2 regions of the Hydrogenophaga defluvii genome follow, and region 1 is predicted to be linked to the other one. Evidence: riboswitches for the same ligand, from Rfam matches in the RefSeq annotation. Region 1 holds a riboswitch; the other holds the start of a gene.
What was found. Region 1 has a riboswitch for thiamine pyrophosphate ahead of ACFQU0_RS11420 (TonB-dependent siderophore receptor). Riboswitches for the same ligand answer to the same signal wherever they lie in the genome.

Region 1 (4,650 bases):
TTGCCAACTGCCGGCGAGCCAGGGGGTGGTGAAGCTGCGTTGGTAGTCCGTCTCGCGCGAGCCATCGGTGCGCACGCTGTGGCGGTTCAGGCGCGTGTGGCGCAGGCCCAGCCAGGTGCTCAATCCGGGCGCCCATTCGATGGCGTCGTAGGCAAAGAACTCGGTGCTGCGCTCGCGCAGCTTGGTGTAGGGGTCGGCGTAGGTGGGGTCGGCTGGCAGCGCGGGCTGGGTGTAGATGTTGCCGGTGCCCACGGCGGCGTTGTTGTCGGCCTGGGGCTGGCCCAGGTCGGTGTGGCGGTTGGCCTGCACACCCAGGCGCAGTTGGTGTTTGATGGCGCCGGTCTTGAGTTCACCCTTCACGGCCAGTTGCAGCGCCTGGGTGGTGCGGCGCTCGTTGTCGCTGCGGAAGTCGTAGAGGTCGTAGTCGCCGTTGGGGCAGTAGCGGTCAGCGTAGTAGGTGTCGCTGCCGGCGTCGTAGCAGCCGTAGGGGTAGGCCAGGCGGTCGTCGGCCTGCAGGCGCTGCGAGGCCAGTTGGGCGGTCCAGCTCCAGCCTTCGCTCAAGGCCTGCTCAAAGCGCACGCTGCCGCTGAAGTTGCGCATGACGCCGGGCTGGCTCCAGGGCTGGTGGTTGATGTTGACGAAGGGGTTGGCGGCGGGCAGTTGGTTGCCCAGCAGGCTCAAGCCGGGCACGCCGGGCTGGCTGCGGCGGCTGTGCTCAAACTCCACCTCCAGCAGGCTGTCGCGGCTGATGCGCCAGTCCATGGCCAGGGCCAGCAGGTGGCGGCGGCCATCGGCGGCGTCCACATGGCTGCCAATGCGTTCGCCGGCCAAGTTGAAGCGGTAACCGAATTCGCGCTGCTGCCCAAAACGTCCGCCGAGGTCCACATGAGCCAGCACGCCGCCCTCGCTGGTGATTTCGGTGCGCAGGCTGCGCAGGTCTTTTTCGGTGGGGCGTTTGACCACGTAGTTGATGAGCCCGCCCGGCGCGCTGGTGCCGGCCTGGATGCCGCTGGTGCCCTTGAGCACTTCCACGCGCTCTTTGTTTTCCAGCCCGATCACGGTTTCGGCGCTGATGGGCAGGCCTTCACGACGGAAGTTGTATTTGGCGTCCAGCACGTAGCCGCGCACGGTGGCGTAGTCCCAGTAGCCCACAGCGTTGTAGGCGTCGGACACCGAGGCATCGAACTTGTAGAGGTCGCGCACGCTGCGCGCGCCGCTGGCCTCGATCTGGGCGGCGTCGATGACGGTGGCGCTGATGGGCGTGCGGGCCAGGGGCGCGTCGCCAAAGCCGCCCACGTCCACGCTGGGCGCTGCCGTGCCGTCACTGACGGTGACAGGGGCCAGGGTTTGGGTTTGCGAGAAGGCCGCCGTGCTGAACAAGGCGGCGGCCACGGGCGTCAGCATGAAGCTGCGGCGGGGCAAAGAGCGAAAAAGAGAACGGGTGTGTGCCATGGCGTGGTGGTCGCGAAATGGCAGGTCGGCTGGGCATGGCACCGAGCAGAATACCCACGTGTGGCGGGCGCCCGGTGACTGCGTTTGCTTCCCTGCGCGAGGATTACCTCAATCAGGTTCAAAGGGACTTTCTCAGTCGCCCGCCGTGTGGCGGGCAACACCCCTAGCGAAAACACGTTGCAACAACGTGCGGCGAGAATTGTAGTTCAGGCCACCGCTGTCGGCACACGCATGGCCTGGGCCGCGATGTCCAGCGAACGCAGACGCAGCGCGGGGTCGAACACGTCGCTGACGATCATGAACTCGTCGGCTTCGGTCACGCGGGCCAGCTCTTCAAAATGGGCCGTCACGGTGGCAGGCCCACCTATGGCGGCCACGGCCAGAAAATCGTCCACCGCCGCGCGCGCCTGGGAATGCAGGCTGGCACGGAAATGTGGCACCGGCGGCTGCAGCCGCTGGCGGTCGCCGGTGAGGATGCCCAGCACCCGCTGGTAGGTGCTGCTGGCCAGGAACTCGGCCTCCTCGTCGGTGGGGGCGGCAATCACCGGCACACCCACCACCGCGTAGGGTTGCTGGAGTGTGGCCGAGGGCTGAAAGTGGCTGCGGTAAACATCAAGCGCTTGCAGCAGCAGGCGCGGCGCAAAGTGCGAGGCAAATGCGTAGGGCAAGCCCCGCTCGGCCGCCAGGCGCGCCGAAAACAGGCTGGAACCCAGCAACCAGATGGGCACGTTGGTGCCCGCCCCGGGCATGGCCACCAGGCGCTGACCGGGCTGGGCAGGTGCCAGCAGACGCTGCAGTTCGGCCACATCGCGCGGGAAGTCGTCTTCACTTTCCACGCGGTCGCGGCGCAGGGCGCGCATGGTGGGGCCGTCGGTGCCGGGCGCGCGGCCCAGGCCCAGGTCGATGCGGCCGGGGTACAGCTCGGCCAGGGTGCCAAAGGCTTCGGCCACCACCAGCGGAGCGTGGTTGGGCAGCATCACGCCGCCCGAACCCACGCGCATGTGCGAGGTGGCGGCGGCGATGTGCCCCACCAGCACGGCCGTGGCCGAGCTGGCGATGCCCACCATGTTGTGGTGTTCGGCCAGCCAATAGCGTGTGAAACCCAGGCGTTCGGCGTGCTGGGCGGTGCGCACGGCGATGTCGAGCGCTTCGCGCACGGTGCCACCTTCGCGCACGGCCACCAGATCGAGCATGGACAGGGCGATGTCGGATAAAGCTTTCATGCCCCGGATTGTCCCGCTTCGGCCATGGGCTTGCACGGCGCGTGTTTATCATCCGACGCATGAAGCCCGCCGCCATCGAGACCTTTTTCGCCACCCTCAAGGCCGCCAACCCCATGCCGGTGACGGAGCTGGAATACACCAGCGTGTTCGAGCTGCTGGCCGCCGTGCTGCTCTCGGCCCAGGCCACCGACGTGGGGGTGAACAAGGCCACGCGGCGCTTGTTCCCGCTGGCCAACACGCCCCAAAAAATCCTGGCGCTGGGGCTGGAGGGGCTGGAGTCGCACATCAAAACCATTGGCCTGTTCCGCAGCAAGGCCAAACACCTGATGGAAACCTGCCGCATCCTGGTGGAGCAACACGGTGGCCGCGTGCCGCGCACCCGCGAGGCGCTGGAAGCCCTGCCCGGCGTGGGCCGCAAAACGGCCAACGTGGTGCTCAACGTGGCTTTTGGTGAACCCACCATGGCGGTGGACACGCACATCTTCCGCGTGGGCAACCGCACAGGCCTCGCGCCGGGCAAAACGCCACTGGCCGTGGAACAGCAATTGCTCAAGCGCATTCCGCCGGCCTACCTGGTGGACGCCCACCATTGGCTCATTCTGCACGGCCGCTACGTGTGCCAGGCCCGCAAGCCGCTGTGCCACCAGTGTGCGGTGGCACACACCTGCGACTTCCAGCCCAAAACACGCGCATGACGCGGCGCGCACCAGCCCTGCCCTGGCTGGAGCCAGGCCAAGCCTTTCCACCGCTGAGCAGCGCCTGGGGCGCACACGACCCGGCCCCAGGCCTGCTGGCCGCTGGTGGCGCGCTGGACGTGCACACCCTGCTCGCGGCGTACTCCCAAGGCATTTTTCCCTGGTACAGCGAAGGCCAGCCCATTCTGTGGTGGAGCCCCGACCCCCGCATGGTGCTGCAGGTGACGGACTTCCGGCTCCATGACTCGCTGCGCAAACCCCTGTTCAGCGGGCTGCGCCAGCAGCGCATCGAAATCCGTTTTGACCACGATTTTTCGTCGGTGATCCGGCACTGTGCGGCCACGCCCCGCCACGGCCAACATGGCACCTGGATACTGCCGGAGATGGTGGCCGCCTACGAGGCCCTGCACCGCGCCGGCCACGCGCACAGCGTGGAGACCTGGTGGGACGGCGAGCTGGCCGGCGGCCTGTATTGCGTCAACCTGGGCGGCATGGTGTTTGGCGAATCCATGTTCAGCCACCGCAGCAACGCCTCCAAGATGGCGCTGGCGGGGCTGGTGGCCTTTTGCCGGCAACACGGCATCACTGCCATCGACTGCCAGCAAAACACCGCCCATCTGGCGTCACTGGGTGCGCGCGAGATCGCTCGCAGCGATTTTGTTCACCATGTGCATGGCACGCTGGCAACACCGGCAGCGGCGTGGCGCTTCTTGTCCGTATACTGGAAACATCTCTTGCCCGCACACGAATCCACGTGACGCATCCCAAAGAGCTTCCCCTTCAGGCGCTGCAGTTCTACGCCACAGCGCCCTACCCCTGCAGCTACCTGGACGGCCGACAGGCGCGTTCGCAGGTCGCCACCCCCAGCCACCTGATCCACAACGACGCCTACTCAGACCTGGTGGCACGCGGCTTTCGCCGCAGCGGCATGTTCACCTACCGCCCCTACTGCGATGGCTGCAGCGCCTGCGAGCCACTGAGGGTGAAGGTGCACGACTTCAAGCCCAGCCGCAGCCAGAAGCGGGCGCAAGCCAAGCACGGCCACTTGCACACCCGCGTGCTCAAGCTGTGTTTTGTGCCCGAGCACTACCAGCTCTACCTGCGCTACCAAAACCACCGCCACGCCGGCGGCGGCATGGACCACGACAGCATCGACCAGTACACCCAGTTCCTGTTGCAAAGCCGGGTCAATTCGCGATTGGTGGAATTCTTCGAACCCGCGACGGATGACCGGCCAGCGCAGCTCAAGATGGTGTCTATCGTCGATGTGCTCAACGATG
Region 2 (4,650 bases), on a different contig from region 1:
AGGCCGATCATGCGGTTCGGTCGCCCCGGCTCGACCACTGCGCGGCACAGATCGCGCACCCACACGACCTTGCCGGATTTTGCAATCAGCCGATAGCTCATCTCGTAGGCATAGCTGTGCGTGGCGTTGTAGGCGGCATCATCGATAAGCAGGGCCTGTGCCAGATCATCGGGGTGCACATGCGCCCGCCAAAAGCCCGGGTCAGACCGCCACTCCTCCACGGAGTAGCCGAACAACCGTTCGACCTGCGGGCTCAGGAAAGTATTGCCCACGCCGATTTCAGCCTCCCAAACGACGCCATCAATGGTTTCCAGTAAGCGCAAAAAGCGCTGGCGAATCTCCACCAGCACCTGCTCGGTGACCTCGGTGATCTCGATCAGGACACCCTGGCGGCTGATCACCCGCTGCGCCGCATCCGTCTCCGGGTAGAGGTTCAGACGCACCCAGCGATAGTCCGCGTCGGCAAATCGCAACCGAAATACCGGCATGCCCGAGCGCATGGTGCCAATGTCGCCGGGATGCACAAATTCAAGCAGAGACCTGCCGAGCGCTGCTTCCACCGAATGGCCGGTGAGCGTGGTCCACGCCGGATTCAGGTAAGTGATCTCCCACAGCGCATCGGTTTGCATCACCGCCTCGGGCAGCAGTTGCAGCAGTTTTGTGGACGGCGTGAGAGTGGTAGGCATGCAGGGCTGTCGCAAAAAGGGGGTCAGGCGAATCCAACGGATAAGAAAATCAACCACACCAGATTAAGTATGGCAGGGGTTTTGGGCAGGCTCGTGCCATACACCACTGACGAGTCGTTCGTCGATTGGCTGGTCATGACCGAAGCAGTTGCTCAGCCCGTCGAACGTGAATGACTCCAGTCAGCCAATTTTGTTGAAAAACTCGTTTCGACGCCCCGGTCGGGTCGCCGTTTTCTGTCAGTGAGGATGATTTTGTTTGTTGGGTCGCACGCTTTTGGCGACTATCCCTCCACTTGATCCCCTTTACCTCGCTATCGCCGCCTGCATGCCCGGTGCAAGTGGCAACCACTTGGCCATTCTTCGCAGGTTCTGCGCCGTGGCCGCCAAGATGAACTCGTCGCGCGCACCTGCCAAGCCGCGCAGCCGCAGTCGGTCGAGCTTGAGGATGCGCTTGAGATGGGCGAAGAGCATCTCAACCTTCTTGCGCTGTTTGCTCGATTGCTTGAACTCATCTGTTTGTGCAATCTGTCGAGCAACGTCACGAGCACCCTCATAGATACTGCGAGCGATCTTGCGATGCGGGGTATTGGGACAGCACTCCAGTTTGCGCGAGCAATTGCTGCAGTCAAGCGAGCTGGCCCGATACACGATGGTGTCCGCCTGTGTCACATGGTCGCGTGGATTCTTGAACCGCCGCCAGTTCGACTTCAACGGCTTACCTTCCGGGCAACGGTACTCATTGGCGGTCTCATTCCAAAGAAACTCGCTGCTCGACAGGGTCTCGTCCTTGCGCTGGGTTCTGTCCCAGACCCTGACGTGCGGTGCAATCCCTTTGTCGTTGACCATCCAATCAAGCATCGGCGCTGTGCCATAAGCGGTATCGCCCACCAGTCGACTGGGTTTGATACCGAATCGGTCTTGCACACGTTGCACCATGGCCTTGGTGGCTTCCACCTCCAGCGTGCGATGCGCCTGCGTGGCTTCGACATCCACGATGATCCCCGCCTCCAGATCGATGAGATAGTTGGTGGAGTAGGCAAAGAAGGCGGGGCCACCTGGCGCTGCGGTGTATCTGGCTTGTGGGTCCGAAAGAGAAACTGTTCTGGGGTTGGCTATGGGGACCGTATCGCTTGAGACCGGATTGGTATCTTCCAGCGCTGCAAGGTACTCGCGTACCGCAGGACTTGGCTTGTCGCCTCCGGCCAATCCTTGGGATCTTCAGGCGTTGTCACGTTGGCCCGATTGGCATCGGCCTTGATGACGCTGGCATCCACGGCGAAGCCTTCACCACGAACCAGTCCCTCGGTCATGCATCGACCCAGAACGACTTCAAACACATGACGGAAGGCTTCGCTCTCGCGGAACCGGCCGTGGCGGTTCTTTGAGAAGGTGGAGTGATTGGGGATTTTGTCTTCCAGTCCGAGCCGGCAGAACCACCGATAGGCCAGATTCAGATGCACCTCCTCGCAGAGTCTGCGCTCGGAGCGGATGCCGAAGCAATACCCAATGACCAGCATTCGGATCATCAGTTCGGGATCGATGGATGGCCGTCCTGTGTGGCTGTAGAACGGCGCAAGATGTTCGCGCAAAGTGCTGAGGTCGAGGAACTGGTTGATGCCCCTCAGCAAATGGTCGGATGGGATGTGCTCTTCCAAGTTGAAGGCATAGAAGAGCTGATCCTGGTTCGCCGTGTGACCCATCATGGTTTGCACCTCCGTAAAGGAGAAACCGCATGCAAGTCACGGGCCAGACAACTCAAAAATCAGTGTTTTTCAACAGAATTAGCCTGAAGCCGCCAACTGACGAGCAGCCCGCCACGCCCATCTCCGCTCAACCACCGCCCCTCGGATTCCCAAGTACACTTCCACCCGCTCCGGGGTGCACGTATGGCGTGCTGAGATGGCGGACTTGACCGCCGGAACCGCGAACTTGATCTGGTTAGTACCAGCGTAAGAAGAGCTGCAGCGCCGTTGGCGCGTGCGTCCGTCCCTGTGTGGCGGGCATGCGCGCCTGCACCACCGGCGTCGAGGCGGGGCATTTTTCCAACCACTTTGGAGACTGCCTCGATGAACGCCCCCGACAAGCTGCAGCAACTGCTTTCGCTCACCCGCAAACCCTTCCCCCAGTCCCGCAAGGTCCATGTGCCTGGCACGCAAGACGGCGTGCACGTGCCCATGCGCGAAATCGCGTTGACCAATGGCGAGACCGTCACGGTCTACGACACCTCGGGACCCTACACCGACCCGACCGCCCACATCAACATCCGCCAAGGCCTGAAACCGGTGCGCAGCGAATGGGTGGCTGCGCGCGGCGACACCGAGGCCTACACCGGCCGCAGCCGGGTGGCGCTGGACGACGGCGGCAAACACGGCCCGAACGGCGAAGATATGGCGGACACCCGCATCGAAGCCCTGCGCGCCGAGGCCGCCGCGCTGCAACGCACGCCGCTGCGCGCCAAGCCCGGCGGCAACGTCACGCAGATGCACTACGCGCGCCAAGGCATCGTCACGCCCGAAATGGAGTTCATCGCCATCCGCGAGAACGGCAAGCGCGAGTGGATGCGCGCCTACCTGGGCGACGCCGAGCGCGAGGCGCGTCTGAAAGGCAACCCGCTGGGCGCGCGCATCCCCGACATCATCACGCCCGAGTTCGTGCGCGACGAGGTGGCGCGCGGCCGTGCGGTGATCCCGGCCAACATCAACCACCCCGAGCTGGAGCCCATGGTCATCGGGCGCAACTTCGGCGTGAAGATCAACGCCAACATCGGCAACTCGGCCGTCACCTCCTCCATCGAGGAAGAGGTGGAAAAACTGGTGTGGTCCATCCGCTGGGGCGGCGACACGGTCATGGACCTGTCCACCGGCAAGAACATCCACACCACGCGGGACTGGATCGTGCGCAACTCGCCCGTGCCCATCGGCACCGTGCCCATCTACCAGGCGCTGGAAAAAGTGGGCGGCGTGGCCGAGGACCTGAGCTGGGCCATCTTCCGTGACACCCTGATCGAGCAGGCCGAGCAGGGTGTGGACTACTTCACCATCCACGCCGGCGTGCGCTTGGCCCAAATCCCCATGACGGCCAAGCGGCGCACCGGCATCGTTTCGCGCGGCGGCTCCATCCTGGCCAAGTGGTGCATCACCCACCACAAGGAGAACTTCCTCTACACCCACTTCGAAGAGATCTGCGAGATCATGAAGGCCTACGACGTGAGCTTCTCGCTGGGCGATGGCCTGCGCCCCGGCAGCGCCGCCGACGCCAACGACGAGGCCCAGTTCGCCGAGCTGCGCACCCTGGGCGAGCTGACACGGATCGCCTGGCAACACGACGTGCAGACCATGATCGAAGGCCCGGGCCACGTGCCCATGCACCTGATCCAGGCCAACATGGAAGAGCAGCTCAAGCACTGCCACGAGGCGCCCTTCTACACCCTGGGCCCGCTGACCATGGACATCGCGCCGGGCTACGACCACATCGCCAGCGCCATCGGCGCCGCCATGATCGGCTGGATGGGCACGGCCATGTTGTGCTACGTCACGCCCAAGGAACACCTGGGCCTGCCCGACCGTGACGATGTGAAGCAGGGCATCATCGCCTACAAGATCGCCGCCCACGCCGCCGACATCGCCAAGGGCCACCCGGGGGCCCGCGCGCGCGATGACGCCATGAGCAAGGCGCGCTTCGAGTTTCGCTGGCGCGACCAGTTCGCCCTGGGCCTGGACCCGCAGACCGCCGAGGCCTACCACGACGAAACACTGCCCAAGGACAGCAGCAAGGAGGCGCACTTCTGCTCCATGTGTGGCCCCAAGTTCTGCAGCATGAAGATCACGCAGGACGTGCGGGATTACGCAGCGAACCAGGGCGTGAGCGAGGGCGAGGCCCTCGCCCGTGGCATGGCGCAGAAAAGCGCCGAGTTCAAGGCCACCGGCGGCGAGTTCTACGTGCCGCTGGACGCACTGACCACGAA

Region 2: another riboswitch for thiamine pyrophosphate. It lies ahead of thiC (phosphomethylpyrimidine synthase ThiC); the one in region 1 lies ahead of ACFQU0_RS11420 (TonB-dependent siderophore receptor).

The regions. Positions count from the first base shown of each region.
Region 1 is NZ_JBHTBZ010000025.1:24,568-29,217, reverse strand. It holds gene ACFQU0_RS11420 (TonB-dependent siderophore receptor) at 1-1,452, opposite strand, end outside; TPP riboswitch at 1,525-1,627, opposite strand; gene ACFQU0_RS11415 (LLM class flavin-dependent oxidoreductase) at 1,659-2,675, opposite strand; gene nth (endonuclease III) at 2,735-3,370, shown strand; gene aat (leucyl/phenylalanyl-tRNA--protein transferase) at 3,367-4,128, shown strand; gene ACFQU0_RS11400 (arginyltransferase) at 4,125-4,650, shown strand, end outside.
Region 2 is NZ_JBHTBZ010000010.1:36,075-40,724, reverse strand. It holds gene ACFQU0_RS03960 (PAS domain-containing protein) at 1-686, opposite strand, end outside; partial or broken gene ACFQU0_RS03955 (transposase) at 990-2,389, opposite strand; TPP riboswitch at 2,551-2,659, shown strand; gene thiC (phosphomethylpyrimidine synthase ThiC) at 2,753-4,650, shown strand, end outside.